DNA from 4 places in the Streptomyces sp. L500 genome. Region 1 is predicted to be linked to each of the others. Evidence: riboswitches for the same ligand, from Rfam matches in the RefSeq annotation. Region 1 holds a riboswitch; each other region holds the start of a gene.

What was found. A riboswitch is a leader RNA that binds a small molecule or an ion and turns the genes downstream of it on or off. The one in region 1 is predicted to bind cobalamin.
Region 2: it holds a riboswitch for cobalamin, as region 1 does, so the genes downstream of both, metE (5-methyltetrahydropteroyltriglutamate--homocysteine S-methyltransferase) here and ACX9I7_RS14560 (cobalamin biosynthesis protein) in region 1, are expected to answer to the same signal.
Region 3: it holds a riboswitch for cobalamin, as region 1 does, so the genes downstream of both, nicT (Nickel transporter NicT) here and ACX9I7_RS14560 (cobalamin biosynthesis protein) in region 1, are expected to answer to the same signal.
Region 4: it holds a riboswitch for cobalamin, as region 1 does, so the genes downstream of both, cobN (cobaltochelatase subunit CobN) here and ACX9I7_RS14560 (cobalamin biosynthesis protein) in region 1, are expected to answer to the same signal.

Annotation. Positions count from the first base shown of each region.
Region 1 is NZ_JBTOLC010000012.1:137,266-142,414, reverse strand. It holds gene ACX9I7_RS14575 (Asp23/Gls24 family envelope stress response protein) at 1-78, shown strand, start outside; gene ACX9I7_RS14570 (DUF6286 domain-containing protein) at 75-692, shown strand; gene amaP (alkaline shock response membrane anchor protein AmaP) at 736-1,332, shown strand; cobalamin riboswitch at 1,460-1,579, shown strand; gene ACX9I7_RS14560 (cobalamin biosynthesis protein) at 1,637-2,599, shown strand; gene ACX9I7_RS14555 (cobyric acid synthase) at 2,608-4,182, shown strand; gene ACX9I7_RS14550 (putative cobaltochelatase) at 4,182-5,149, shown strand, end outside.
Region 2 is NZ_JBTOLC010000033.1:770-5,918, forward strand. It holds gene ACX9I7_RS24505 (aminoglycoside phosphotransferase family protein) at 1-209, opposite strand, end outside; gene ACX9I7_RS24510 (aminotransferase class IV) at 278-1,063, opposite strand; gene metE (5-methyltetrahydropteroyltriglutamate--homocysteine S-methyltransferase) at 1,137-3,473, opposite strand; cobalamin riboswitch at 3,632-3,776, opposite strand; gene ACX9I7_RS24520 (CbtB domain-containing protein) at 4,174-4,398, shown strand; gene ACX9I7_RS24525 (CbtA family protein) at 4,418-5,149, shown strand, end outside.
Region 3 is NZ_JBTOLC010000009.1:105,647-110,795, reverse strand. It holds gene ACX9I7_RS11995 (response regulator transcription factor) at 1-641, shown strand, start outside; gene ACX9I7_RS11990 (sensor histidine kinase) at 634-1,764, shown strand; gene ACX9I7_RS11985 (hypothetical protein) at 1,925-2,137, shown strand; gene nicT (Nickel transporter NicT) at 2,091-3,257, opposite strand; cobalamin riboswitch at 3,289-3,499, opposite strand; gene ACX9I7_RS11975 (APC family permease) at 3,648-5,149, shown strand, end outside.
Region 4 is NZ_JBTOLC010000009.1:82,978-88,126, forward strand. It holds gene ACX9I7_RS11880 (precorrin-2 C(20)-methyltransferase) at 1-579, opposite strand, end outside; gene ACX9I7_RS11885 (precorrin-8X methylmutase) at 576-1,229, opposite strand; gene ACX9I7_RS11890 (cobalamin biosynthesis protein CobG) at 1,277-2,620, opposite strand; cobalamin riboswitch at 2,713-2,844, shown strand; gene cobN (cobaltochelatase subunit CobN) at 2,878-5,149, shown strand, end outside.

The DNA.
Region 1 (5,149 bases):
GTGCCCGAGGTGCTGATCACGGTCGAGCGGCTGCACTCCGCGCACACCGGCCGGCTGTCGGGGGTGCGGGTGCGATGAGCGGTCCCGTGTCACTGGAGAAGACGGCCGAGGAGGAGGCGCCCCGGGCCGTCGGGGGCGGCCGCGTCCCCCGCTTCCGTTCCCCGCGCAGGCTGCCCGCCACGCTGGTCGCGGCGGTGACCCTGACCGTCGCCGGGCTCTTCCTCTACGACGTCGCCGCCGTCCGCGCCGGCCGCCCCGCCATGGCCTGGCGCCGGCACCTGGCCCATGAGCTGGCGACCCGTCACCTCGGTGACGGACTGGTGGTCGCCGGCGCGGTGGTGGCCGTCCTCGCCGGCTGCTGGCTGCTCGTCCTCGCCCTCACCCCGGGCCTGCGCGGAGTGCTGCCGATGCGCCGCGCGGAGGGCGCGGGCGACGACGGGGTCCACGCCGGGCTGGAGCGCGGGGCGGCGGCCCTGGTGCTGCGCGACCGGGTGATGGAGGTCCCCGGCGTCCAGGCCGTCCGCGTCGACGTGGGCCGGCGCGTGGTCCGCGCCCGGGCCCGCTCCCACTTCCGGGACCTGGACGAGGTACGGACGGACGTGAACACCGTACTGGCCGAGGGCGTCCGGGAGTTGGGGCTCGCCCGGGAGCCGTCCCTGTCCGTGCACGTACGACGCCCTGCGAAGAGGTGACCGGGGTGGGGTGGTTCTCGCAGTGCCCGGGGTGGTTCTCGCGATGCTGAGGATCGTCAACCGGCTGCTGACCGGGCTCGCCGGAGCGCTGCTGGTGGCGCTCGGCGCCGCCGTGCTGATCGGCGCGCTGGACCTGCCGCGCCACTGGGGCTTCGAACTGCCGTCGGCCTGGCCGTTCACCGGCCCGGACGACGTGCTGCTGCCCACCGCGGACCTGCGGAGGTGGCGCGGCAGGGGATGGTGGTGGCCGGCGGTCGTCGCCGTCCTGGCCGTCGTCGTCCTGCTGTCCGCGTGGTGGCTCTCGGCCCAGGCCCGCCGGGGCCGGCTGCGCGAGGTGGTGGTCCACAGCGGCGGCGGAGAGGTGGCGTCGGTGCGGGGGCGGGCGCTGGAGGAAGTGATGGAGGCGGAGGCCGAGGAGCTGCCGGGGGTGGAACGGGCGGCCGTCGTACTGTCGGGACGCCGGACGGCGCCCCGGGCACGGATCGTCCTGACACTGGGGGCGCGCGGGGCACCGGGGGTGGCGTTGGCGCGGCTGCGCGAGGAAGTCCTGCGCCACGCGCGGGTGTCGGCCGGGCTGACGCGCCTCCCGACGGAGGTGCGGTTGCGGGCCGTGCGGCACCGGGCGGAACGGGTGGGGTGACGGGGCTCCGCCCCGCTCGCCGCCGTCGGTGCTTCTCCCCCGTGGCGACGGCGGGGGCGCAGGTCAGGGCGAGTTGACGCCCCTTCCCACCGCGTGGTGGACTTCCGGAGCCAAACGGCGACAGCAGAGGAAGCCGGTGCGAATCCGGCGCGGTCCCGCCACTGTCACCGGGGAGTGTCCCCCCAACCGATGGCCACGGCGCGAGCCGGAAGGCCGGGGGCGGCGCGGATCCGGGAGCCAGGAGACTCTGGTCGCCGTCACGTCGAGCCAGGGCGCGGACCCTGAGTGAGGACACCGCTTCGCCATGCCCGGCCGCGATCGCTTCTCCTTCGCGTACGGCGCCGCCCTCGGGTTCGCCTGCGACCTGCTCCTCGGCGACCCCCGCCGCGGCCATCCCGTCGCCGCGTTCGGCCGGGCCGCGCAGGCCGTCGAACGCCGGCTGTGGCGCGACCACCGGGGGTACGGCACGCTCCACGCCCTCGTCTGCGCCGGTGGCGCGGCCGCCGGGGCCGGGCTGCTGGCCCGCGCCGCGCGAGGCCACCGCGCGGCCGAGATCGCGCTGACCGCCGCCGCCACCTGGTCCGTCCTGGGCGGCACGTCCCTGGGCCGGGAGGCCCGGGCCATCGGCGGCGCGCTGGCCGCCGGGGACGTGGAGGTCGCCCGGGAGCGGCTGCCGCACCTGTGCGGCCGCGACCCGCAGGCGCTGGACGCGCAGCAGATCGCCCGGGCCGTGGTGGAGTCCGTCGCCGAGAACACCTCCGACGCCGTCGTGGGCGCCCTCGTCTGGGGCGCCCTGGGGGGCGTGCCCGGGCTCGTGGGCTTCCGGGCGGTCAACACCCTGGACGCCATGGTGGGTCACAAGTCGCCCCGGCTGCGGCGGTTCGGCTGGGCGTCGGCCCGGCTCGACGACGTCGTCGGCTGGCCGGGCGCCCGGCTGACCGCCGCGCTCACGGTCCTCGCCGGGCCCGACCCGCGCGGCGCGCTGCGCGTGGCCCGGCGCGACGCCTCCCGCCACCCCAGCCCCAACGCCGGGCCGGTCGAGGCCGCCTTCGCCGGGGCCCTGGGCGTACGGCTCGGCGGCACCCTCGCCTACGCGGGGCGCGTCGAGCACCGCCCGGTGCTGGGCGAGGAGAACCGTCCGGTGCGGACGGCGGACATCGAGCGCGCGGTCCGGCTCTCGCGCCGGGTGTCGCTGCTGGCCCTGGGGACGGCGGTCACGGCCCGTACGGTGGGCAGCCTGTTCAGGAACGCGGGGAGGAATCGGTGACAGTCTCGGTGACAGCCGACAGGAGCGGGCGCACGGGCCCGCCGGGCGGGGGCCTGCTGGTGGCCGGGACCACCTCGGACGCGGGCAAGAGCGTGGTCACGGCCGGCATCTGCCGCTGGCTGGTCCGCAAGGGCGTCAAGGTCGCGCCGTTCAAGGCGCAGAACATGTCCCTCAACTCCTTCGTGACGCGCGACGGCGCGGAGATAGGGCGCGCGCAGGCGATGCAGGCCGCCGCCGCCCGCGTCGAGCCGAGCGCGCTCATGAACCCGGTGCTGCTCAAGCCCGGCAGCGACCGCAGCAGCCAGGTCGTCCTCATGGGCAAGCCGGTGGGCGAACTCAGCGCCCGCGGCTACCACGCGGGACGCCAGGAGCAGCTGTTCGGCACGGTGACGGAGTGCCTGGCCGAGCTGCGGCGCACCCACGACGCCGTGATCTGCGAGGGCGCCGGCAGCCCCGCCGAGATCAACCTGCGCCGCTCCGACATCGTCAACATGGGCATCGCCCGCGCCGCGCGCCTGCCCGTGGTCGTCGTCGGCGATATCGACCGGGGCGGCGTCTTCGCCTCCTTCTTCGGTACGACAGCGCTGCTCTCCCCCGAGGACCAGGAGCTGATAGCGGGCTACGTGGTCAACAAGTTCCGGGGCGACGTGAGCCTGCTGGAGCCTGGGCTGGAGATGCTGCGCGACCTGACGGGCCGGCGGACGTTCGGCGTGCTGCCGTTCGCCCACGGCCTGGGCATCGACGAGGAGGACGGCCTGCGGGTGTCCCTGCGCGGCGCGGTCCGCGAGTCCGTGGTCGCCCCGCCGCACGGCGCGGACGTCCTGCGGGTCGCCGTGTGCGCGGTGCCGCTGATGTCGAACTTCACGGACGTCGACGCGCTGGCCGCCGAACCCGGCGTCGTCGTGCGGTTCGTGGACCGCCCCGAGGAGCTCGCCGACGCCGACCTGGTCGTCGTACCCGGCACGCGCGGCACGGTACGGGCGCTCGCGTGGCTGCGCGAACGCGGGCTCGCCGACGCCCTCGCGCGGCGGGCGGCGGAGGGCCGCCCGGTGCTGGGCGTCTGCGGCGGCTTCCAGCTGCTGGGCGAGCGGATCGACGACGACGTCGAGTCGAAGGCGGGCACGGTCGAGGGCCTGGGCCTGCTGCCGGTGCGCGTGCGGTTCGCGGTGGAGAAGACCCTGGCCCGGCCGGTCGGCGAGGCCCTGGGCGAGCACGTGGAGGGCTACGAGATCCACCACGGCGTGGCCGAGGTGCTGGGCGGGGACGAGCCGTTCCTCGACGGGTGCCGGGTGGGCGCGGTGTGGGGCACGCACTGGCACGGCTCGCTGGAGAGCGACGGCTTCCGCCGGGCGTTCCTGCGCCGGGTCGCGGAAGCGGCCGGACGGGCGTTCGTCCCCGCGCCCGACACGTCGTTCGGGGCGCTGCGGGAGGAGCAGCTCGACCGGCTGGGCGACCTCGTCGAGGAGCACGCGGACACGGACGCGCTGCTGCGCCTGATCGAGGACGGGGTGCCGGGCGGACTGCCGTTCATACCGCCCGGGGCGCCGCCACTGACCCGTTCCCTCCAGGGAGGCAACCGCTGATGTCCTCGTCCACCTATCCGTTCACCGCGATCGTCGGCATGGACGACATGCGGCTGGGCCTCCTGCTCAACGCGATCTCGCCGTCGATCGGCGGCGTCCTCGTGCGCGGCGAGAAGGGCACCGCGAAGACCACCACCGTCCGGGCCCTGGCGGCGCTGCTGCCCGAGGTCGTGACCGTCACGGGCTGCCGGTTCTCCTGCGACCCGGCGGCCCCGGACCCCCACTGCCCGGACGGTCCCCACGCGGGCGGCGACGCGGACGATGCCGGTGCGGCCCGCCCGGCGCGGATGGTCGAGCTGCCCGTCGGCGCGTCCGAGGACCGCCTCGTCGGCTCGCTCGACATCGAGCGGGCGCTGGGCGAGGGCGTCAAGGCGTTCGAGCCCGGCCTGCTGGCCGCCGCGCACCGGGGCGTGCTCTACGTCGACGAGGTCAACCTGCTGGGCGACCACCTCGTGGACAGCCTGCTGGACGCGGCGGCGACCGGTGTCTCCTCCGTCGAGCGCGAGGGCGTCTCCGTGCGCCACGCCTCCCGCTTCCTCCTCGTGGGCACCATGAACCCCGAGGAGGGCGAGCTGCGCCCGCAGCTCCTCGACCGCTTCGGGCTGACCGTCGAGGTCGCGGCCTCGCGCGAGACCGAGGAGCGCGTCGAGGTCGTGCGCCGACGTCTCGCCTTCGACGAGGACCCGGCGGCCTTCGCCGCCAAGTGGGCGCCGGAGGAGGACGCGCTGCGCGAGCGCATCGCGGCCGCGCGGGCGCTGCTGCCGGGCGTACGGCTCGGGGACGGCGCGCTGCGCCGGATCGCGGCGGTGTGCGCCGGGTTCGAGGTGGACGGGATGCGCGCGGACATCGTGACAGCGCGCACCTCTGCCGCGCTGGCCGCGTGGGCGGGGCGAACGGATGTCACGACGGCGGACGTACGACAGGCGGCACTGCTGTCGCTGCCCCACCGGCGCCGCCGGAACCCCTT
Region 2 (5,149 bases), on a different contig from region 1:
TCCATCGCCACGTCGTCGGCCCCGCCTCGCACCAGTGGCAGCCGTACGACCATGTCATCGCCCAGCCGGTACATGGCGTTGACCGTGCCTCCGGACGGAAAACGCTCCACCGCCAGCCCCGCCCACTGCGGGAACTGCCCGGCGACCAGCCGCCGTACAAGGTCATCGTCAATGGGGTGCGTGCCGGGATGCATCTGCCCTGTGTTCATGGCATGTGATCCGACCGCCGGACACCGGCGAGCGTCAAACGCTTTTCCGGCAGGGCCACGTATCCCGCCTAAAGCCGCTCCCCCGGAATAGCCGCGTACACGTCGCGCAGTGCCGCGAGCACCGGATGGTCCTGGGGGAACCGCACGTCGTCGAGGGCGCTGACGGTGCGGACGCCGATGGAGGCGTTCGTGGCGAACGCGGCGGCCATGGCGGGGACGTCGGCGAGCCGTACCGGGGCGGTGATCTGTTCCGGGGTGTCGAGGCTCTGGAGCAGCAGCATCGTCGTGCCGGGGAGGACGGGGGCGTCCGGCCAGACGACCGTGCCCTGCCGGTCGACGAAGCCGAGGTTCCATGTGGCGCCCTCGGAGACGCGGCCGTCCGGTTCGGCGAAGACGGCGTCGTCGAAGCCGGCGAGCTGGGCGTCGCGGCGGAGCTTGAGCTGCGGGTGGAGTGCGACATGCTTCACCTCCGCGTTGTCGCGGGTGAAAGTGAAGGTCTTCGCTGTCAGCGGGGGCGGTGTCAGGGCGCCGGCGGGGCGCAGGTTCACCAGGATGTGGGGGTCCTTGGCGGCGCTGGGGCGGCTCAGGTCGAGGGCGGGGTCGAAGACGGTGACGCGGATGCCGGCGATTCCGGTGACGCCGTCGGCCGCCTTGCGGATGTAGTTCAGCGTCCCCTCGCGGTCCAGTTCGACGCCGAACACGATGCGGCAGTCCCGCACCAGGCGGTCCAGGTGGAGCGACAGGCCCCGGATCGTGCCGTCCTCCATCCGCATGGTCGTGAAGTGCCCGTAGTTCGTGAGGGCGAGGCTCTGGAGGTCGTCGAGGGTAACGGGCTTTCCGTTGAGTTCGGCCATGCGGGCAGTCTCTCAGCCATCGAGGAGACGGGTGCCCCCGGTAATGACGACCCAGGGGCACCCCTCCCGCGCCTTACGAGGAAGAGGACGAGGACGAGCCCGGGAGTTCCTCCCTTATCGTGCGCGCCGCCGTCACCAGGTGTTCCAGCGAGGCGCGGACCTCGGGCCAGGCGCGGGTCTTCAGGCCGCAGTCGGGGTTGACCCACAGCCGTTCGGCGGGGACGGCGGCCAGTGCGCGGCGCAGCAGGGCGGCCGCCTCGTCGGCGGCGGGGACGCGGGGCGAGTGGATGTCGTAGACGCCGGGGCCCACCTCCCGGGGGTAGCCGGCGCCGGCGAGTTCGTCCGCGACCCGCATGTGGGAGCGGGCCGCTTCCAGGCTGATGACGTCGGCGTCGAGGTCGTCGATGGCCTGGAGGATGTCGCCGAACTCCGCGTAGCACATGTGGGTGTGGATCTGGGTGTCCGGGCGGACGCCGCCGGTGGTCAGGCGGAATACCTCGGTGGCCCAGGCCAGGTAGCCGGGGCGGGCGGCGGCGCGCAGCGGGAGGGTCTCGCGGAGGGCGGGCTCGTCGACCTGGATGACGGCGGTGCCCGCCGCCTCCAGGTCGGCGACCTCGTCGCGCAGGGCGAGCGCGACCTGGCGGGCGGTCTCGGCGCGGGGCTGGTCGTCGCGGACGAAGGACCAGGCGAGCATGGTGACGGGACCGGTGAGCATGCCCTTGACGGGGCGTGCGGTGAGGGACTGGGCGTGGGTCGTCCAGCGCACGGTCATCGGCTCGGGGCGGGAGACGTCGCCGGCGAGGACCGGCGGGCGGACGTAGCGGGTGCCGTAGGACTGGACCCAGCCGTGGCGGGTGGCGAGGTAGCCGGTGAGGCGTTCGGCGAAGTAGGCGACCATGTCGTCGCGTTCGGGCTCGCCGTGGACGAGGACGTCCAGGCCGGCCTTCTCCTGGAAGGCGACGACCTCGCGGATCTCGGTCTCGACGCGCCGCTCGTAGGTGTCGGCGTCGATGCGTCCGGCGCGCAGATCGGCGCGGGCGGTGCGCAGTTCGGTGGTCTGGGGGAAGGAGCCGATGGTGGTCGTGGGCAGCGGGGGCAGGCCCAGGCGGGCGCGCTGGGCGACGGTCCGTTCGGGGTAGGGCAGGGATCGGCGGGCGTCGGCGGGTGTGACGGCGGCGGTGCGGGCGCGGACGGCCGGGTCGCGGGTGAGGGCGGAGCCTGCGCGGGAGGCCAGGTCGGCGCGGTTGACGGCGAGTTCGGCGGCGATGGCGGCGGTGCCGTGGCTGAGGCCGCGGGCGAGGGTGACGATCTCGGTGGTCTTCTGGCGGGCGAAGGCCAGCCAGCGGGCGATGCGCGGGTCGATGTCGCGTTCGGCGCCGGCGTCGAGGGGGACGTGGAGGAGGGAGCTGGAGGCGGCGACGTCCACTCGGTCGGCGAGGCCGAGGAGGGTGGCGAGGGTGGCCAGGGACGCCGTCAGGTCGTTGATCCAGACGTTGCGGCCGTCGACGACGCCCGCGACGAGCCGTTTGCCGGGCAGTCCGCCGGCGGCCGCGAGGTCGTCGAGGTTGGCGGCGGCGGGGCCGGTGAAGTCGAGGGCGAGGCCGTCGACGGGGGCCTTGGCCAGCACGGGCAGGGCCTCGCCGAGGCGGTCGAAGTAGGAGGCGACGAGCAGTTTCGGCCGGTTCGTCAGGGCTCCGAGGTCGCGGTAGGCGCGGGCGGCCGCGTTCAGTTCGGCCGGGGTGCGGTCCTGGACGAGGGCGGGCTCGTCCAGCTGGACCCACTCGGCCCCGGCGGCGCGCAGTGCGGCGAGCACCTCGGCGTAGACGGGCAGGATCCGGTCCAGGAGGGTGAGGGGGTCGAAGCCGGGCGGGGCGCCGGGGGCGGGCTTGGCGAGCAGGAGGTAGGTGACGGGGCCGACGAGGACGGGGCGGGCGGCGAGGCCGAGGGCCAGGGCCTCCCGGAACTCGCCGAGTTGTTTGGCGGGGTCGGCGGCGAAGACGGTGTCGGGGCCGAGTTCCGGGACGAGGTAGTGGTAGTTGGTGTCGAACCACTTGGTCATCTCCAGGGGCGCGACGTCCTGGGTGCCGCGTGCCATGGCGAAGTAGCCGTCGAGGGGGTCGGCGGCGAGGGCCGCGCGGTGGCGGGCGGGGATCGCGCCGACCATGACGCTGGTGTCGAGGACGTGGTCGTAGTACGAGAAGTCGCCGGTGGGGACCTCGTGGAGGCCGGCGGCGGCGAGATCGCGCCAGGTGGCGGCGCGGAGGGCGGCGGCGGTCCGGTGGAGGGCGTCGGCGGTGACGCGGCCCTTCCAGTACCCCTCGACGGCCTTCTTCAGTTCCCTGCTGGGTCCCTGGCGGGGGTAGCCGTACACGGTGGCCCGGGCTGCCGCGGCTGCGGACTTGCTGGTCACGGAACTCTCCTTCGCGAGCTCGTCTCCTGGATCCCGGGAGGGCCGCGAGGGGTCGCGTCGGTGCGGGCGAGCCGTCACGTGCTCGTCCGTGCGCGCCGACCCGCCCTCGGGGTCACCGGGATGTCCGCGCGCGACGCGTTCGCGCGCGGGCAGCGGGCAGGTCTTCGGACTCGCGGGCACGTCCGCCCGAGGGCGGACACCTAGTGGCCGTCGCTTCCCGGGCCCTGTCGGGCCCAGTGCGTGTGACGGCGGTCGTTCCCGCTCACCGCTGCGGGGCAGTCCCGGATTCCCACCGGGTTCCCTCTTGCGACGCGTCTGCCTGGCGGGCAGGGCGAACCGGCTGCGGCGGCCAGCGTAGGCGGTGAAGCCGCCCGCTGGACAGTGCTGTTCACATACCGGTCAGCCACGGGCGGCGGAGGAGCGGAACGGGCGCGGCCCCGGCGCACGCTCCAGAGCACGCGCGCCGGGTGGTACGCCGGTGCGCATCCTCCCGCCCCATGGCGCAATGTTGGCCGGAACGGTACGGTCGCGTGGACATGACGACGGGGTGGCGGAAGCCGGTGGGAATCCGGCACGGTCGCGCCACTGTGAATCCGGTCGGCGCTCGCGGCAGCGCGGCGACGCCCGGGGAGTCAGACCCGCCTCCCGCCGTCCAGGAACCCCTAGTTCTGGGACGCGTGTTTCCCCAGGAGGTTTGGTCATGGCCTATTCCGCCGCTCCCGTCTCCGGTTCTTCCGCCCGGCCGGAGGTCGCGCCGATATCCCTGAAGGCGATCGCCCCCTGGGCGGTGTTCTTCGGCGTGCTCATGCTCGTCCTGCTGTACTTCGTCGGCGCCGAGCAGGGCGCCACCTCGCTGCTCTCCGGCGCGAGCGTCCACGAGTGGCTCCACGACGGACGTCACCTGCTCGGCTTCCCGTGCCACTGACGGCCGGGGAGTCGCTCTCGTGAACACCGTCTCCGTACGGTCGCTCCTGGTGCGCGGCATGCTCGCCGGACTGGCGGCGGGGTGCCTGGCCCTCCTCGTCGCCTATCTCCTCGGTGAGCCGTCCGTGGACAGAGCCATCGGCTACGAGGAGGCCCACAGCCACGGCGACCACGACGTGGAGCTGGTCAGCCGCACCCTCCAGTCCACCGCCGGGCTGGCGACCGGCGTCCTGGTCTACGGTGTGGCGCTCGGCGGCATCGCCGCGCTGGCCTTCTGCGTCGCCCTGGGCCGGATCGGCCGGATCGGCCCGCGCGCCACGGCGGCCCTGCTCTCGCTGGGCGGGCTGCTGGTGGTCTACGTGGTGCCGTTCCTCAAGTACCCGGCCAATCCGCCGTCCGTCGGCGATCCGGACACCATCGGCAAGCGCACCGCGCTGTACTTCCTGATGATCGTGCTCAGCGTGCTGCTGGGCGTGGCCGCGATCTTCCTGGGCCGTGGGCTGGTCCCCCGGCTGGGCGGCTGGTGGGCGGGCGTCGTCGCGGTGGCGGCGTTCGTGCTGCTGGTGGGTGCGGCGTACGCCGTCCTGCCCGTGGTCGACGAGGTGCCCGCCGACTTCCCGGCCACCGTGCTGTGGCGGTTCCGCCTCGCGGCCCTGGCCGTCCAGGGCGTCCTGTGGGCGGCCTTCGGGCTGCTCTTCGGACACCTGGCCGAACGGCTGCTCGTCCCCCGGGCCGGGCACGACCGCGCGGCC
Region 3 (5,149 bases), on a different contig from region 1:
TGGTCACCGGCTATCTGACCCGCGCCGGCCACACCGTCACCCACGCCGCCACCGGCGAGGCCGCGCTCGCCGAGGCGGCCCGCCGCCGCCCCGACCTGGTCGTCCTCGACCTGATGCTCCCCGGCGGCATCGACGGCATCGACGTCTGCCGCGCCCTGCGCGCGACGCACGACCGCCTCCCGGTCATCATGCTCACCGCCCGGGGCGACGAAGAGGACCGCATCCTCGGCCTCGAAGTGGGCGCGGACGACTACGTCACCAAGCCCTTCAGCCCCCGCGAGCTCGTCCTCCGCGTGGACTCCGTGCTGCGCCGCTCGGCACCCACGAGCGCACCGCCCCTGCGGGCGGCGGGGCTGGTCCTGGACCCCACGGCTCGCCGCGCCACCAAGAACGGCACCGACCTGGCCCTCACCCTCCGCGAGTTCGGCCTGCTCGCCTTCCTCCTGCGCCACCCGGGGCGCGCCTGCACCCGTGAGGAGCTGATGCGCGAGGTGTGGGGCTGGGACTTCGGGGACGTGTCGACGGTGACCGTCCACGTCCGCCGGCTGCGCGCCAAGATCGAGGACGATCCGGCGAACCCCGCCCTGATCCGGACCGTGTGGGGCGTCGGCTACCGATTCGAGGCGGCCGGGAATGGGTGACACGCTGCTCATCGCCCTCCTCGCCTTCCTCGGCGCGGCCGCCGCCGGCCTCCTGGGCGCGCTGGCGTTGCGCGCCCTGCGCCACCGCTCGGTGACGGTCTCCCTCGCCGTCGTGGCCGCGGTGTCGGTAACCGCGATGCTGGCCGGGACGCTGGCCGTGGCCCGGGCGATGTTCCTGTCCGCGCACGACCTGACGGTCGTGACGACGGTGTGCGCGATGGCCGCCGTGGTCTCGCTCGCCACGGCCCTGCTGCTCGGCCGCTGGGTGGTGGCCCGCAGCGCCGACCTGACCCGCGCGGCCCGGTCCTTCGGCGAGGGCGGCACGTTCGCCGCCCCCGGCGGTGGTGCCACGGCGGAACTCGACGCGCTCTCCCGGGAGCTCGCCGCCACCAGTGCCCGGCTCGCCGAGTCCCGGGAGCGGGAGCGCTCCCTGGACGCCTCGCGGCGCGAGCTGGTGGCCTGGATCTCCCACGATCTGCGCACCCCGCTGGCGGGGCTGCGCGCCATGTCCGAGGCGCTGGAGGACGGCGTCGCCGAGGACCCCGCGCGCTACCACCGGCAGATCCGCACCGAGGTCGACCGGCTGAACACGATGGTGGGCGACCTCTTCGAGCTCTCCCGCATCCACGCCGGCGCCCTGCCGCTGCGCCCGAGCCGGATGTCGGTGTACGACCTGGTGGACGAGGCCCTGGCGGGCGCCGGGCCGCTGGCGCGCGAGCAGGGGGTGAAGCTGGTCGGGGACGGGGACGGGGACGGGGACGGCGTGGCCGCCGTGCCCGTCGAGGTGGACGGCAAGGAGATGACCCGGGTCCTGGGGAACCTCCTGGTGAACGCCATCCGGCGGACCCCGCCCGACGGCACGGTCGCGGTGGCCGCGCGGCGCGAGGCGGACGCGGTGGTGGTGTCGGTGACGGACGGCTGCGGCGGCATCCCGGAGGAGGATCTGCCCCGGGTCTTCGAGACGGGCTGGCGGGGCTCGGCGGCCCGGACCCGGCCCGGGGGCGCGGGGCTGGGCCTGGCGATCGTCCGGGGCATCGTCGAGGCCCACGCGGGCCGTGCGTCGGTCCACAACGTGCCCGGCGGCTGCCGGTTCGAGGTGACGCTCCCGGCGGCCGGCCCATGAACAACATGAGCAAACACCCGTCCCCTGAGCGTCAGCCCGTCGGCCCGCGCCACCCCGTGAAGGGTGATCACGGCCCAACACGCTGACGTGATCAGGGGTCGTGCGTCACGATGCACCCGCCGGCAGAGCGAGCAGCGACGACCGTGGAGCGGGATGGCCCATGTCCGACACCGGAGGCGAGTCAGATGTCGACGCCGACCCCCTGCGCAGGATCGCCGCGGCGATCGAGCGGGAGCGGGATCCCTCGACCCGGACGTGCCTGACCTGCGGCGGCCCGGCCCTCGTGGTGGTGCGGGAGGAGTCGGCCGGGAACAGCCCGCCGGTGATCAGCGCCCGGAAGGCGTGCGCGAACCAGGGCTGTGAGCGCCCGTGACCCCGGCGGCAGCCGTCCGCGCGGCCCAGCGCTGCTCGACCTTGGCGAAGCGCCAGTAGCCGAGGGCGAGGGCCCAGACCAGCACGAACAGTCCGACGATGACGAAACCGACGTTGTCGAGGTTCAGCCCGGCGATCCAGCCGGTCACCGCGTCGTCCAGATCGAGCTTCTCGTGGAGCACGCCCACCAGCTCGATGGTGCCGATGAGGAAGGCGACGGCGATGGAGAGCCCGGTGATGGTGAGGTTGTAGTAGACCTTTCTGACGGGGTTGGAGAACGCCCACTGGTAGGCGAAGTTCATGAACGTGCCGTCGAGCGTGTCGAACAGGCTCATGCCGGCGGCGAACAGCAGCGGCAGGCACATGATCGCGTACCAGGGCAGCCCGGCGGCGGCACCGCTGCCCGCCATGACCATCAGCGTGACCTCGGTGGCGGTGTCGAAGCCCAGGCCGAAGAGGAAGCCCAGCGGGAACATCTGGCCGGGGCGGCTGATGGAACGGGTGAAACGGCCGAGGACGCGGTTCATGAAGCCGCGCGAGTCGAGCTGCTTCTCCAGCTCCGCCTCGTCGTAACGGCCCTCGCGCATGGCGCGGAAGACCCTCATGATGCCGGCGAGGGCGATGAGATTGAGGACGGCGATGAGGTAGAGGAAGCCGCCGGAGACCGTGGTGCCGACGACACCGAGGGTCTGATGGGTGGTGGACTCCTCGTTCATCAGCGTCCCGGCCAGCCGGGTGCCGCCGGAGACCAGCAGCGTCAGCAGGACGACGACGCTGGAGTGGCCGAGGGCGAACCAGAAGCCGACGGAGACCGGGCGTTTGCCGTCCGCCATCAGCTTGCGGGTGGTGTTGTCGATGGCGGCGATGTGGTCGGCGTCGAAGGCGTGCCGCATGCCGAGGGTGTAGGCGGTGACGCCGAGGCCGACGCCGAAGACCTTGGAGCCGACGGTGTAGTGGTTCGGCACGACCAGCAGGAAGAGCACGCCGAAGGCGACGACGTGGAGGGCGACGACGACGGCCAGCAGGCCGGCGGTCCGCACGGTGTCCTCGCGGCGCCAGCGGAAGGCGGGCGCGGACGGTTCCGCGGACGGACCCGCGGACGGTTCTGTGGATATGGACATCTTGGGGTGAACGCTCCAGCACCTCGTGGATCATTTCGAGAATGCCGTGGCCGGTCTCCTGGCTTACGGGTGATGGCGTTACCGTCCCGCCTTCCCGGCAGCCGGACGCTGCCAGTGGCTCCGCGTGCCGGGGCACGCGGAAGAGGACGGTCACTCCCCGATCACAGTGGCGAGGGCCGCTCCGGAATCGGCCCACGAGGGCCTCACCGGTCTTCCCGAACACCACGGCCGGGCAACCATAACGTCCCGGCCGAGCCCCGGGGCAAAAATGTGGCACTTGCCATCTCTTCGCAGCAGGTACCGACACTTCGCAGGTGATGGACGCGCGGGTCGGCCCGGTGTACGAGTGCAGGAAGACTCCAGGGACGGACGCGAGAGGGCTGAGCGCCAATGGCGGACACGGCAGGGGACGTCGAGCGGAGGCCCGGGGAACCGGGGGAGCCGGTGGTGCCGGAGGAGCGGGCGGCGTTCGTCCGCCGCATCGGGCTGTTCCAGGCCACCGCCATCAACATGAGCCAGATGTGCGGCATAGGACCGTTCGTCACCATCCCCTTGATGGTGGCCTCCTTCGGCGGGCCGCACGCGGTCATCGGCTTCGTCGCGGGGGCGGTGCTGGCCCTGGCCGACGGGCTGGTGTGGGCCGAACTGGGCGCGGCGATGCCCGGCGCGGGCGGCAGCTACGTCTATCTGCGGCAGGCGTTCCAGTACCGGACCGGGAGACTCGTGCCGTTCCTGTTCGTGTGGACGGCGATGCTCTTCATCCCGCTGGCCATGGCCACGGGTGTGATCGGGTTCGTCCAGTACCTGGGCTATCTCTGGCCGGGGATGACACAGACCCAGGGCGATCTGACGGGCCTGGCGTTCGTCGTGGTGGTCGTCGGGCTGCTGTGGCGGCGGGTGGAGAGCATCGCGCGGATCACCGCGGTGCTGTGGGGCGTGATGATCGTCTCCGTCGTCCTGGTCATCGTGGCCGCGTTCACCCACTTCAGCCCGGACCGGGCCTTCACCTACCCGGCGGGCGCCTTCGACCTCACGACGGGTCAGTTCTGGCTGGGCTTCGCGGCGGGCCTGACCATCGGCATCTACGACTACGGGGGCTACAGCACCGTCGCCTACATGGGCGCCGAGATCAAGGACCCCGGACGGACCATGCCGCGGTCCATCATCTACTCGATCCTCGGCATCATGGCCATCTACCTGCTGCTGCAGATCGGCACCCTGGGCGTCGTCGACTGGCGGGAGATGCTGGACCCGAACTCCACGGCCGGGTCCTCCGTGGCCTCGGCGGTGCTGGAGCAGACCTGGGGCAAGGGCGCGGCGGACGTCGTCACCGTGCTGATCCTCATCACGGCCTTCGCGTCCGTCTTCACCGGGCTCCTCGGCGGCTCGCGCATCCCCGTGGACGCCGCGCGGGAGAACGTCTTCTTCCGCCGCTTCGGCGCCCTCCACCCCCGGCTGCGCTTCCCCGTGCTGCCGCTGACGACGATGGGCGTCGTCTCGGCCGTGGGCTTCCTGATCGGCCGTCACACCGACCTGGCGACGATCATCCAGTTGCTGATGGCGGTCATGGTGATCCTCCAGGCGCTGTCGCAGGTGCTGGCCGTGACCGTGCTGCGGCGCCGGCAGCCGGCGCTGCCGCGCCCGTACCGGATGTGGCTCTATCCGCTGCCGAGCCTGGTGGCGCTGGCGGGCTGGCTGGTGATCTACGGCTTCGCGGACCGCGGCTCCCCCGGCCGCCATCCCATCGAGTGGTCGCTGGCCTGGGTGGGCGCCGGGTGCGTGGCGTTCACGCTGTGGGCGGCGAAGGAGAAGGTGTGGCCGTTCGGGCCACGGGAGATCAGCGAGGACTATCTGCCGGGCGGGGCCTCGGCGCGGGGGCTCGCGGCGCCCGT
Region 4 (5,149 bases), on a different contig from region 1:
GGCGGAGTCGGCCTGGGCCAGCCGCGCGGTCAGCTCCTCCTCGGGCAGCGTGCCCGGCAGGATCGTCAGCGTCTCCTCGCCCTCCACCAGCGGGCGGCCCAGCCGGGCCGACGCCGCGCTGAACGACGTCACCCCCGGCACGACCTCCGTCGGATAGCGGTGCGCCAGCCGCTTGTGCATGTGCTGGTACGAGCTGTAGAAGAACGGGTCGCCCTCGGCGAGGACCGCCACCACGCGCCCGGCGTCCAGGTGCGCGGCGAGCCGGGCCGCCGCCTCCTCGTAGAACTCCTCCAGCGCGCCCCGGTAGCCGCCGGGGTGGTCGGTGGCCTCCGTCGTCACCGGATAGACCAGCGGTTCCTCGATCTGGCCGGGGCGCAGATGGCGTTCCGCGATGGAACGCGCGATGCTGCGCCCGTGCCGGGCGCTGTGGTAGGCGACGACGTCCGCCGACGCGATGACCTCGACGGCCCGGACGGTCAGCAGCGAGGGGTCGCCGGGCCCCAGCCCCACCCCGTACAGCCGGCCGGTGGGCGTGGGCGCCGACGGGGGAACCGGCGTGGGCACGGTCTTCTCGTTCACTCTTCCTCGCTCGCTATCGCGTTGATCGCGGCCGCGGCCATGGCGCTGCCGCCGCGCCGGCCCCGCACCACCAGATACTCCAGCCCCAGCGGGCTCTCGGCCAGCGCGTCCTTCGACTCCGCCGCGCCGATGAAGCCGACCGGGATGCCCAGCACGGCGGCCGGGCGCGGCGCGCCCTCCTGGATCATCTCCAGGAGGCGGAACAGCGCCGTGGGGGCGTTGCCCACCGCGACCACCGCGCCCCCCATCCTGTCGCGCCACAGCTCCAGCGCCGCCGCGCTGCGGGTCGTGCCCATGCGCCGCGCCAGCTCCGGCACGGCGGGGTCGGCGAGGGTGCACACCACCTCGTTGTCCGCGGGCAGCCGCTTGCGGGTGACGCCGCTGGCGACCATGTTCGCGTCGCACAGGATCGGCGCGCCCGCGAGCAGCGCCTCGCGGGCCCGGGCCACGACCCCCGGCGAGTACGCGAGGTCCTGGACCAGGTCGGTCATGCCGCAGGCGTGGATCATGCGGACCGCGACCCGGCTGACGTCGGGCGGCAGCCCGCCGAGGTCCGCCTCGGCGCGGATGGTGGCGAAGGACTGGCGGTAGATGGACGCGCCGTCCTTGTCGTAGTCGAACACTGTGCCCTCGCTCGCTGGGTGATGCATGTCGCTGGGTTCTGCTCTGTGTTGGGTCGGCCGCCGCCGCGGTGCGCTCAGCCGCGCGGGCCGTCGGTCGTCGTCGTGGCCGGCGTCGTCGTGGGGGTCGGGTTTCGTGCCGCCGTCACGGCCTCCGCCGTGCCTGAACGGGCGGCCACGGCGACCGTCGCCTCTTCCGCCCCGTGCCGCACGGCGACCCGGTAGCCGTCGCCGGTCGCCAGGACGTCGACCCACCGGCCGCCGGGGTGGCCGCAGCGCCGCTCGCACCCGGACCAGTACACGGGCAGCGTCCCGGGCCCGCCAGGGCGCGCGGCCGCCAGGGAGGCGGCCGCGTCGGCCCGTACATCCGCGAGGGACTTGACGCACCCCGGTCGGCCGGTGCAGGCGCCCGCGCCGTGCCAGGGGGAGGCGGCGGAGACGACCAGTCCCGCGTCCCCGAGTCCGGCGAGGCGCGCGGCGGCCACCGGGGCGGTGAGCCCGGGGACGACGACGCCGCGCCAGGGCGTCACCCGGAGTTCACCGTCGCCGTCCTGACCGGCCGTCCGGGCGAGGAGCCGCCACTGGGCGGAGGTCAGCCGGCCCAGGGGCGCGGCCACCGACAGGGCCCACCGCCCCCCGGGACCCTGAACCGCTCCGGGGGCGGCCGGGGCACCGAGGGGGAGCGTGGCGCTCGGCGCGGGCGCGGAGCCGATGCCGGCCGCCGCCAGCCGGTCCGCGAGCCGCTCCGGGCGCGGCCGCAGCGCGGGGGCCAGTTCGTGGACGCGCCACGCCTTGCCGCCGTTCTCGCGCAGCGCCGCCAGGAACTCACGGGCCGCCAGAACCGCCGCGCGCGGCGCGTCCTCGGCGGCGACGCGCAGGGCGTCGGGGCCGGGGCCGAAGCACAGGAGGGCCTGGTGGCCGCCCTCGGTTGCGATCAATGTCACATCGGGTGCGAGGGCGGCGATGTCGCCCCGGCCGTCGTCGAGTCCGAAGAGGAAACGGCCCGAGAGGTCCGTGAGCTCGTCCGACGAGCAGAGCAGGCCGTCGAGTTCCCGCACCCAGGGCCGAATGTCCGTGAAGCCCTTTCCGTCCAGGCCGGACAGGGGGGAGGCCGCGACATTGCGGATGCGGTCGTGCCGGTCCGAGGGCAGCAGCCCGGCCTCGCGCAGCCGGGCGCCCAGGGCGGCGCCGCAGCCGTCGGGAAGGGCGCGCAGCTGGACGTTGCCACGGGAGGTGAGGTCGAGGCGGCCGTCGGACAAGTCGTCGGCGAGGTCGGCGAGTACGTCGGCCTGACGTGCTGTCAGCAGCCCGCCGGGCAGGCGCACGCGGGCCAGCGCCCCGTCATCCGCCGTGTGCAGCCGCAGCGCGCCGGGGCAGGCGTCGCCGCGCTCGCGACCAGGGGGTTCGGGGGGAGTGGACATGGCGGCGAGCATACCGACGGGGGAAGAAGTCAGCCCCTCCGGCGTTTGAGGAGCGGGGGTCCGGGGGCAGAGCCCCCGGAAGGAACGTCCTGGCTACTATGACTCTCGCCAGCGACGGCGACAGGGGAGGAAGCCGGTGTGATCCCGGCACGGTCCCGCCACTGTGTGCCCGGCAGCGCGAGCGCGCGGCCGCGGTGAGTCAGGAACTCCCGCCGTCCTCCCACCGCCCGGGGCGCGGACCCCGAGGAAGGCATGCTGTGATCCTGCTCCTGTCGACGTCCGACACCGACCTGCTCAGCGCCCGAGCGGCCGGCGGTCCGGTCCCCTACCGGCTCGCCAACCCCGCCCGGCTCGCCCTCGACGACCTCCCGGCCCTGCTGGACGGCACCGACCTCGTCGTCGTGCGCCTCCTCGGCGGGCTGCGCGCCTGGGAGGAGGGGCTCGACCAGCTGCTGGCCGGCCCGCGCCCCGTCGTCGTCCTCACCGGCGAACAGGCCCCCGACGCCCAGCTGATGGAGGCGTCCACCGTCCCCGTCGGCATCGCCGCCGAGGCCCACGCCTACCTCGCCCACGGCGGCCCCGCCAACCTCGAACAGCTGGCCCGCTTCCTCTCCGACACCGTGCTGCTCACCGGCCACGGCTTCGAGCCGCCGGCCGCCGCCCCCGCGTGGGGCGCGCTGGAGCGCACGCCCGAGCCCGGCGCGTCCGGCCCGCTCGTCGCCGTGCTCTACTACCGCGCCCACCACATGAGCGGCAACACCGCCTTCATCGAGGCGCTGTGCGAACAGATCGAGCGGGCCGGCGGCCGCGCCCTCCCCCTGTACGTGGCCTCGCTGCGCGCCCCCGAGCCCGAGCTGATCGACGCCCTGCGCGACGCCGACGCGATCGTCACCACCGTCCTCGCCGCCGGCGGCACCCGGCCCGCCGACGCCTCCGCCGGAGGCGACGACGAGTCCTGGGACGCCGGCGCGCTCGCCGCCCTCGACGTGCCCATCCTCCAGGCCCTCTGCCTGACCGGCACCCGGGAGGCATGGGCGGAGAACGACGAGGGGCTCTCCCCGCTCGACTCCGCCACCCAGGTCGCCGTGCCCGAGTTCGACGGCCGCATCATCACCGTCCCCTTCTCCTTCAAGGAGATCGACGCGGACGGCCTGCCCGCGTACGTCCCCGACCCCGAGCGCGCCGCCCGCGTCGCCGGAATCGCCGTGCGCCACGCCCGCCTCCGCCACATCCCCGCCGCCGAGAAGCGGCTGGCGCTCGTCCTCTCCGCGTACCCCACCAAGCACTCCCGCATCGGCAACGCCGTCGGCCTCGACACCCCCGCCAGCGCCGTCGCCCTGCTGCGCCGGCTGCGCGAGGAGGGCTACGACTTCGGCGACGAGGAGGTCCCCGGCCTCGCGTCCGGCGACGGCGACGAGCTCATCTACGCCCTCATCGAGGCGGGCGGCCACGACCAGGACTGGCTGACGGAGGAGCAGCTGGCCCGCAACCCCGTCCGCATCCCGGCCGCCGACTACAAGCGCTGGTACGACCGGCTCCCCGCCGAGCTGCGCGAGGCCGTCGAGGAGCACTGGGGCCCGGCGCCCGGCGAGATGTTCGTCGACCGCAGCCGCAACCCCGAGGGCGACATCGTCCTCGCCGCCCTGCGCCGCGGCAACCTGCTGATCCTCATCCAGCCGCCGCGCGGCTTCGGCGAGAACCCCATCGCCATCTACCACGACCCCGACCTGCCGCCCTCGCACCACTACCTCGCCGCCTACCGCTGGATCGCCGCCTCGCGAGAGGACGGCGGCTTCGGCGCCGACGCGATGGTCCACCTGGGCAAGCACGGCAACCTGGAGTGGCTGCCCGGCAAGAACGCCGGCCTGTCCGCCGCCTGCGGCCCCGACGCGGCCCTCGGCGACCTGCCGCTGGTCTACCCGTTCCTCGTCAACGACCCCGGCGAGGGCACCCAGGCCAAGCGCCGCGCCCACGCCACGCTCGTCGACCACCTCGTGCCGCCCATGGCCCGCGCCGACTCCTACGGCGACATCGCGCGCCTGGAGCAGCTCCTCGACGAGTACGCGCAGATCTCCTCGATGGACCCGGCCAAGCTCCCCGCGATCCGCGCCCAGATCTGGACGCTCATCCAGGCCGCCCGGCTCGACCACGACCTGGGCATGGAGGAGCGCCCGGACGACGACGGCTTCGACGACTTCCTCCTGCACGTCGACGGCTGGCTCTGCGAGGTGAAGGACGCCCAGATCCGCGACGGCCTCCACGTGCTGGGCGGCGCGCCCACGGGTGAGGCGCGGGTGAACCTCGTCCTGTCGATCCTCCGTGCCCGCCAGATCTGGGGCGGCACGACGGCCCTGCCGGGCCTCCGCGAAGCCCTGGGCCTGGACGAGTCGGCGGCGACCCGCACGACGGCCGACGAGGCGGAGGCGGAAGCCCGCGCGCTGGTCGAGGCGATGGAGGCGGCGAACTGGGACCCGGCCGCCATCCCGACCGTTGTGGGCAATCGTCCCGCAGGGCGATGGGGGTCCCCCC